One region of the Lysinibacillus sp. NPDC092081 genome, then DNA from elsewhere that is predicted to be linked to it. Evidence: riboswitches for the same ligand, from Rfam matches in the RefSeq annotation. Region 1 holds a riboswitch; each other region holds the start of a gene.
What was found. A riboswitch is a leader RNA that binds a small molecule or an ion and turns the genes downstream of it on or off. The one in region 1 is predicted to bind cobalamin.

Region 1 (2,203 bases):
CACCACACCTTTACCAAGGAACTTTTTCCCCTTTTCAACCACCTCAAATGCGCTTTCTACAGACATCGTCCTCATGCAAGACAAGATTATATTTCCCTTTATTTCGTAACAGCTTTCAGCATCCCTCATCCCCTCTATAACAGATTGAATAACTTCTTCAACACCAAGACCTTGTAATGTGTGAAGTAACGGGGCAAATCTGACTTCTAAATATTTCACATTTTCTCTTGTTGCATTCTCAAATAGCTCAAAAGTAATTCTTCTTAAGTTCTCCTTTGACTGCATGACCAAATTAGGAAGAGAAAATCTTTTTAAATATTCATCAAGGGATTCACATTCTAACGGAGCAATCAGCTCCTTTTGCAGTTCATCCTTATCAAAAGAGGGTAACGGAATACCTTCCTTCTGTGCAATATCGATAATAGTTTCAGCCCTTAAGCTTCCATCCAAATGACAGTGTAGTTCAATTTTAGGCAATGCTAAAAAGTTCATTTTTGACCTCCTGAAATAAATTATTAGATTAAAATACAAAAAAAAAATTCCTGACTACAAAGAAAATACAAATTTTGTACTTTCTTCGTAATCAGGAATTTAGGTTCCTGGTAGAGACCCCCAAACCATATTATTGGGGTTATACGAAATACTATTGAAATCATTAACGATTTTTAATATGATAATAAAAAAAATTCGGATTGTCAACATGGTTCCTAACACCGATAAATCATTGTGTTTATTCTAAAAACATATGCATAAGAAGTGATTGCTCTAATTGAACACGTAAGTTCAGTATCTATATGTAACTCAGAAACGTTGGAAAGAAATATACAATTTCACTAATATATTGACACAAAAACCACTTTGTCGTAAATTTAAAATAATTGCATAAAAGCATTAGGTGCCCATTGCGGGAGAATAGGGAATAAAGTGAAAAGCTTTAGCGGTCCCACCACTGTAAAAGGGAGTTTCATAGAGAATAACCACTAGCATCGTTCTGGGAAGGTTCTATGAAATGTTGAAATTGAGCCAGGAGACCTGCCTATTGCTTCGATTATATAGACGATGGAAAAGTCTGTAGTTTATTTGTTATGGAATAAACTACAGGCTTTTTATTTTTTTCTCTAAATCATTCTTCGAGTAATAAGGGCAAAAAAGAAAGGGGAAATTTTCATGCAATTATTACAACAGACGATTCAAAACATTCAAAGTGCCGACCACAAAATGATGGAGAAGGCAAGAGAACGCATAGATGCACTTTGCAAGCCTCCTAGAAGCTTAGGGAAATTGGAGACCCTTGCTGTGCAACTATCCGGTATTACAGGAGACCTATTCCCTGCGATTGATAATAAAGCAATTATTGTCTGTGCTGCAGATCATGGTGTTTGTGATGAAGGGGTGACATCTAATCCGCAAAATGTGACGGTCTTTCAAACATTAAATTTCCCTAGAGGAGGAACTGGTGTCTGTGCGATCGCAAAAATTACAGATGCAAAAATTGTCACAGTAGACGTTGGCGTAAAAGAGGACATTCCGCATAATGCTGGTGTCATCATAAAAAAAATTAAATATGGAACGGACAATATGGCAAAAGGTCCTGCTATGTCAAGGGAAGAAGCCATTCAATCCATTGAAGTAGGAATTGAAGTAGCTACGGAAGAAATAAGCAAGGGGATAAATGTACTCGGGACAGGTGAAATGGGGATTGGTAATACAACACCGAGTGCTGCCATATTATCGGTTCTTCGTGAATGTCATCCGAATGAAGTGACAGGCTTCGGTGCAGGTGTTGGACCAGGGGGGATAGCGCATAAAGTAGAAGTCATTCATGATGCTATTGCATTAAATAAACCAAACCGCGATGATGCTATTGATATTCTTGCAAAGGTCGGTGGGTTAGAAATAGGAGCTATGGCTGGGGTGATACTTGCAGCTGCCGCACATCACAAACCTGTTGTTATTGATGGCTTTATTTCTACTGTTGCTGCTCTTATTGCATACGAACTCGAGCCAAACGTCAAAGACTATATCATTCCTTCTCATGCTTCTGAAGAACCAGGTGCAAAAATTGCTGCTGAAATGCTCGAAATTGAACCGATGCTACAGATGAATATGCGATTAGGCGAGGGCTCTGGTGCAGCTTTAGCCTTTCCTATTTTGGACGCAGCTTGCTCTATGATGAAAAACATGGCTACATTAGAGGAATCTA
Region 2 (2,203 bases), on a different contig from region 1:
CCGATATCGTGTTCAAGCATTTCCGCTAAAGTAGTCATCGTAATTTCCTGACGGTCACGATACGCGCTTTTCACAAGTCCAACCGGCGTATCTGGTGAACGATATTCTAATAAAATTCGTTGTGCCTCAACGATTTGTCTCGTACGACGCCCACTTTTCGGGTTATAAAGAGCAATAACAAAATCCGCCATAGCTGCCGCTTCCACTCGTTTTGCAATTAAATTCCAAGGTGTTAGGTGATCACTTAAACTAATGGTACAGGCGTCATGCATAATGGGAGCACCTAGTAAACTTGCACACGAATTAATAGCTGAAATACCAGGAACAATTTCTACCTCGATACCAGTTGCTTCTGTCCATCCTAGCTCGATTAATACTTCATACACTAATCCAGCCATTCCATAAACCCCGGCATCTCCACTGGAAATGACCGATACGATACTTCCAGCCTCTGCTTGACGTACCGCTTCCTGTGCACGTGAAACTTCCTCTGTCATACCAGTACTAATAATTGACTTTGCACTAACTAAATCCTGAATAAGTTCAACATAAGTTTTATAGCCTATGATCATATCACTTTGTTGTAGTGCCTCCACAGCACGAGTCGTAATATGTTTAAAGTCTCCAGGGCCAAAGCCAACTACGAAAATCTTACCTTTTTGCGCCATTTTGTTACCCCTCTTTCACCTTTTCAATACCTTTAATGGCTGTTGTTTGTGCTGTACGTTGTAACGAACCTTCACGCAATGTAAAGACATGCTCATTATGTAACGATTCATGATTTAAATCTTGCACGAGTGCCTTCGCATGCTCCGTTGTCGGCACTCTGTACCAATTTCCCTGAGGATAAGCAATGACAACACAAGCATCCTTACACCTGCCATTACAGCGGGTCCTTGTCGTATGTATTTCCTTATCAAGTGCCAGCAACTGTATTTCATCACGGATTGCTTGTGTAATATCCTCAGCATCTTTTTTCATACAGCTACTACCATTGCAAATAAAAAGATGTGTTTTCATCCCTTCTAAATTCCAAGTTGTCATAGTTGTTCTCCCCTCATTTGCTTTTAGGAAAAAGAAAAACCTTTACTCTAGACGAAGAGTAAAGGTTTTGTAGAAGCAAAAAAAACGAATATAGTTGTGTACTCGCTCTCGCTTCAACTTCTCCCTCCGAAAAGTTTGCATGCATCATCACATAAGCAGGTTTCCTGACTTAAGCTTCCTTTTACTTTCGCGCCTTCCTAGATTTCACTAGTGGCTTCCGCGATTTCATCAGCTATTACAGTAGCGGGGGCTGTATCGGATTCTCACCGATTTCCCTATTATCTTGAAAATATTTCAAGCACTTATGGATGTTTTATATGAATTTATTATTTTTTTATAAAATTGAAAACTGTTTCTATCATAGCTTATTTTTTCATAATTTCAATATTTCTTTCTTAAATTGTGACATTTTTATTAACTTTTTTTAGAAAAATGCGACATTCATATTACATTTATCCGAATTTTCGACATAGAAACTCAATTAAAAATATTTTCATAAAAAGTATAGCATATTTATGGAAAATCATGTTACACTTTGTCGTGAAATCTCACAACTTCATCTTTTTTCGGTGCGATTTGTTCAGCATTTCGCTTAAAAGGGAAGCCGGTTTAAGTCCGGCGCGGTCCCGCCACTGTACTAGGGAGTTTTATAGAGAATGTCACTATCCAAAGGATGGGAAGGCCTATAAAACGTTGAACTAAAGCCAGGAGACCTGCCGAAAAATATGTGATCGTTTCAACCTACGAGGATGGGTGTGCGGCTTAGCAAATTAGAATTTTATTTGCATTTTTTCAGCTATGCATTTTTCCGCAAATGGAGAAGTGCTTTTTTATTTGCGCACGCTAATTCGAAATAATTTATTGAGGAGGAGAGATTTTTGAAATTCTCAGGTTGGAAGCTTAGTTATTTCTTATTGGCATTTTTATTTGTGCCAAATCGTGCATTTGCGATGCATATTATGGAGGGCTTTTTGCCAATTGAATGGGCGATTTTTTGGTGGGTCATATCGATTCCTTTTATTATTTTAGGATTACGTTCTATTCGTAAAACCATCGATGAAAATCCTGAAACAAAAATGATATTAGGTCTATCGGGTGCTTTTGCCTTTGTGCTATCAGCTTTAAAAATTCCTTCTGTAACGGGAAGTTGCTCACATCC
Region 3 (2,203 bases), on a different contig from region 1:
CCAATAACTAATTTCCCCGCTTTTAATTCTTTAAGTTCAATTATCTGATTGCTTGTATTATCTATTGCACGGAATATATAGGTACATTGCTCAAGTAATATCTTACCAGCATCTGTAATCGCTATTTTTTTCCCTAGTCGATCGAATAGTGGAATGCCCAGTTCATTTTCCAATACTTTAATTTGATGGCTAAGCGTTGGTTGAGTAATATTCAATTTTTCGGCAGCCTTTGTAAAATGAAGTTCATTACACAGTACTAAGAAGTATTCAAGCTGTCGTATTTCCATATTCGTACCTTCTTTAATAAAATTATTTCTTATATTATATCATTATTTATATAGAGTACCGTATAATTCATCGAGATTTGATATCAAATTTAGTGATATGTAAGAGTCCTGTTTACATTTTTAGCAATATAAAGATAAATGACAATATAGACTTCATCCTCATTTCGAAATTGGAAGTAATAATCAGGTCTCTGAAAAAATGCCAATCAAGGTAATTTCATTGGCCAAGAGTCCTGTTTCTTCATGAAGTTCACGGCAAGCAACATCTTTTAAAGTCTCAGTTATTTCATAGTGCCCCCTGCTAATCCCCACCAAAGTATCGAACATATTCGTTTTTCCATAAAATGAATCCTCTATTCTACTTACAAGTTTTAAAAATAGCTTCATTAGTTTTGATCAACAATCTTTTTTGTGCAAAATAGTGCTAAAAAATATAGAATAGTTCTTCAAAAATGGAAAATAGCTTTTTATAATCAAGCTTTTCTAAATTTCAACTATATTGATTGTTTTGAAAGCTCTATGTTAAGGTAAAAAGACAAATTGAATATGCTAAATTTTGGTGGTTCAAATGGATTTGATTCTATTTGATTAAAAGGGAAGTTGGTGAGAGTCCAACACTGTCCCGCAACTGTATTTAGGAGTTCGATAACAAGACCACTGTTTTGTTTGTCAAAATGGGAAGGTGTTATTGTAGCGTTGATCATAAGTCAGGAGACCTGCCACTAAATAAGCATCAATTGACCTACGAGGATAGGGAGGTGTTAGCTACTGCATGATTTTTGTGAATTCATGTAAATTCACTGTTTTTTTGTTCTGTCATGCTTTTGTAGATTAACAACTTCACAAAGGGGTAGAAGTTGTTTTTTTGTTGTTCTTTTGTGTTTGATTGGTAGCGCTTACAAGAATAATTAAACAAAGGGGTTGTAATGAATGGAGTTAAATTATTCGCCTGGTCTTGATGGCATCATTGCCGCTGAAACAAAATTATCTTTTTTAGACACTGTAGGAAGTCAAATTGTCATTAGAGGCTATGATTTGATTGAATTATCACAGAGATATTCATATTTAGACATTGTCTACTTATTATTGCATGGGGAAATACCAACTACCGAGCAACAAGTTGATTTACAGGACCAGTTGAAATCAAATTATCAAGTTCCACAAGAGATTTTTCAAATTTTCAAGTTATTACCTAATGGAACACATGCTATGGATGGGCTTAGAACAGGAATTTCTGTTTTAGCAGGCTATGATCAGCACATCAATGATCGTTCTACTGAAAAGAATTTGACGCGAGCATATGGACTTTTAGGTGGTATGCCCAACATCGTAGCGAATAGCTATCGTGTATTAAATGGTCAAGATGTCGTGGAGCCTGATAGCCGGCTTTCCTATAGTGCAAATTTTTATTACATGATTACTGGCAGAAAACCAACTGCGTTAGAAGAAGAAATCTTTGATCAGTCACTCGTTTTATATAGTGAACACGAGATGCCAAATTCGACGTTTACAGCTCGTGTAATTGCCTCTACACAATCTGATTTGTATGGTGCTTTAACTGGAGCTGTCGCATCATTGAAAGGTAATTTACATGGTGGGGCAAACGAGGCAGTGATGTATATGCTTCTTGAAGCCAAAACAGTTGAAGGCTTTGAAACATTGCTGGAAAACAAACTACAAAATAAAGAAAAGATTATGGGCTTTGGTCACCGTGTATATATGAAAAAGATGGACCCAAGAGCACAAATTATGAAAGAGGCTTTGCAAAAATTATGTTTGGAGCAAGGGGATCACCGCTTATATCACATGTGTGAAGCTGGTGAAAAAGTGATGATACAGAAAAAAGGGTTGTACCCAAATTTAGATTATTATGCAGCACCAGTGTACTACATGCTTGGTTTGCCGATTGAAATATA
Region 4 (2,203 bases), on a different contig from region 1:
CGAGTCCATTGAGAAATGCAATAAAAATAGGTGAGCTATTTGCTACAACTGACAATGCCGCAGCCATTGGTGAAAAGCCACAAGATGTTGTGGCTGCTTCAGACAAACTAACGGCATACTTAACGGCACGTGTTACATTTTTAGAGCAGCTTGCTGCAAATGCTTTACCAAGCCATATTTTACTCGCTAATTTTTCAGGGGATGCTGCATGGTCTCGTTATGTGGCAGGCATTCAGCAGGTTTTTGATGAGGCTGGTCTTAGTTGTCCGCCAATAGACGGTAGCACAGAGTCCAATATGCCCACTTTACAATCAGGGTTGTCTGTAACGATGCTTGGTGAGCAACAGAAACGCACAGCAACTAAGCTTGAGCAACTAAGTTGGTACACCTATGGACTGCCACTTGTAGGCAATGAAGTCCTTGCACAGCCTGAAGATGTCGCACAGCTGCAACCCATTTTTCAGGCATGGAATGAGGAAATAGTGCAGCAAATATGGCCAGTTGGATCAAAAGGTCTGCAAGCAGAATTTACCCGACTTTTTGGCAAACAACAGGTCAAAAGTTCATTAGATGTTGAGAAATCGGCTGGTCCATGTGCAGTAGTTTTGCTAGGAATACAGCCAGAAAAAGAGCAGCAAGCACAAAAAAATTTTCCTAGAAATTTTGAAAAACTATGTAAAACTGCATTGTAATTGGGCTTGCTTCGAGAAAATGTAGCACTTTATAACGTGCAAGGGGCAAAACGCCTATTGCAACAATAAACACAATATGTTAGATTTGTTTAGGAGTTAAAACACAATATATAGTATTTTGGACAAGCGGTACCAATATGGTTTAAAAGGGAATTCGGAAAAAGAGTCATCTTAGGCCGAAGCTGTCCCCGCAACTGTAAATGCTGACAAATGATGATTAGGCCACTGTGAAGAACGGGAAGGCCATCGTTTGGAGGAAGCATGAGCCAGGAGACCTGCCGAGTTGTTCAAGACAGCAACACATTCTTCGGGGATTGAGAAGTGGAGGCGAAAGATTTGTTCACTTCTTTGTGTGCATGTCCTTCATTTCCATTTCCGATTTTACAGCGATCACGTAACCGATAAATGTTGCGTGATCGCTTTTTGTGTTGCTGTAGAAGGAAAGGGAGAGAATGTTACATGACAATTCAAATTGAACAGCAAATGACTAAGCTCAAGAAAAGTTACACGGAGGATGAACTCGAAAGTTTTGTAAGGTTATCGGATCGATGGCTACGAAAAAACGACAATGCCACATTTGAAGCATGGGCAGATGCGATGATTTTACAAACGCTTAGCCTCATTGATGAAGAGGAGCCATACTGGACATTTGTCGCAGCTCAAATTTATTTAGAAAAGTTATATGATCAATTTGCAATGCGCCGTGGTGTTTCAGTGAAGGATGTTTATAAAGTTTTCCCAGAACATTTAGCACACTATACAGAAGCTGGTTTGTATCATGAAAGTTTAACAACAAAGTATAGTGAGCAGGAGCTTCAGGAACTCGCTTCTTATTTAGAATCAAGTCGAGATGAGTTGTTTACGTATATTGGCTTAAAAACATTAATGGACCGCTATGTAGTCCGTGACTACACGAAAACACCAGTGGAGCTACCGCAGGAACGATGGATGGTCATTGCGATGACCCTGATGCAGGATGAAACAGAAAATCGTTTAGAAAAAGTACGTGAATCGTATTGGGCGATGAGTAATTTATATATGACTGTTGCCACACCAACATTATCGAATGCTGGTAAAACACATGGACAGCTATCTAGCTGCTTTATCGATACAGTAGATGATAGTTTACAAAGTATTTATGACACGAATACAGATGTCGCAACATTATCGAAGTACGGCGGTGGCATTGGTGTTTATATGGGCAAAATTCGTAGCCGAGGCTCATCTATTAAAGGCTTTAAAGGTGCATCAAGTGGCGTTTTACCATGGATTAAACAACTTAATAATACGGCGGTTTCAGTCGATCAGCTAGGTCAACGACAAGGAGCTATTGCTGTATACCTAGATATTTGGCATAAAGACGTCTTTACGTTTTTAGATTTACGCTTAAACAATGGGGATGAGCGTTTGCGTGCCCATGATATTTTCACAGGGCTGTGCTTACCGGATTTATTTATGGAAACTGTTGAGGCACGTGGGGAGTGGCATTTATTTGACCCACATGAAGTGCG

Region 2: another riboswitch for cobalamin. It lies ahead of ACIQLB_RS22430 ((2Fe-2S) ferredoxin domain-containing protein); the one in region 1 lies ahead of cobT (nicotinate-nucleotide--dimethylbenzimidazole phosphoribosyltransferase).
Region 3: another riboswitch for cobalamin. It lies ahead of mmgD (citrate synthase); the one in region 1 lies ahead of cobT (nicotinate-nucleotide--dimethylbenzimidazole phosphoribosyltransferase).
Region 4: another riboswitch for cobalamin. It lies ahead of ACIQLB_RS08620 (ribonucleoside-diphosphate reductase subunit alpha); the one in region 1 lies ahead of cobT (nicotinate-nucleotide--dimethylbenzimidazole phosphoribosyltransferase).

Annotation. Positions count from the first base shown of each region.
Region 1 is NZ_JBIVRU010000001.1:575,565-577,767, reverse strand. It holds gene add (adenosine deaminase) at 1-492, opposite strand, end outside; purine riboswitch at 561-659, opposite strand; cobalamin riboswitch at 877-1,054, shown strand; gene cobT (nicotinate-nucleotide--dimethylbenzimidazole phosphoribosyltransferase) at 1,168-2,203, shown strand, end outside.
Region 2 is NZ_JBIVRU010000025.1:15,001-17,203, forward strand. It holds gene cobJ (precorrin-3B C(17)-methyltransferase) at 1-668, opposite strand, end outside; gene ACIQLB_RS22430 ((2Fe-2S) ferredoxin domain-containing protein) at 673-1,044, opposite strand; cobalamin riboswitch at 1,181-1,365, opposite strand; cobalamin riboswitch at 1,595-1,779, shown strand; gene ACIQLB_RS22435 (energy-coupling factor ABC transporter permease) at 1,923-2,203, shown strand, end outside.
Region 3 is NZ_JBIVRU010000004.1:187,394-189,596, reverse strand. It holds gene ACIQLB_RS09875 (LysR family transcriptional regulator) at 1-287, opposite strand, end outside; gene ACIQLB_RS09870 (NUDIX hydrolase) at 471-674, opposite strand; cobalamin riboswitch at 831-1,025, shown strand; gene mmgD (citrate synthase) at 1,218-2,203, shown strand, end outside.
Region 4 is NZ_JBIVRU010000003.1:270,224-272,426, forward strand. It holds gene ACIQLB_RS08610 (ECF transporter S component) at 1-12, shown strand, start outside; gene ACIQLB_RS08615 (hypothetical protein) at 9-692, shown strand; cobalamin riboswitch at 803-990, shown strand; gene ACIQLB_RS08620 (ribonucleoside-diphosphate reductase subunit alpha) at 1,152-2,203, shown strand, end outside.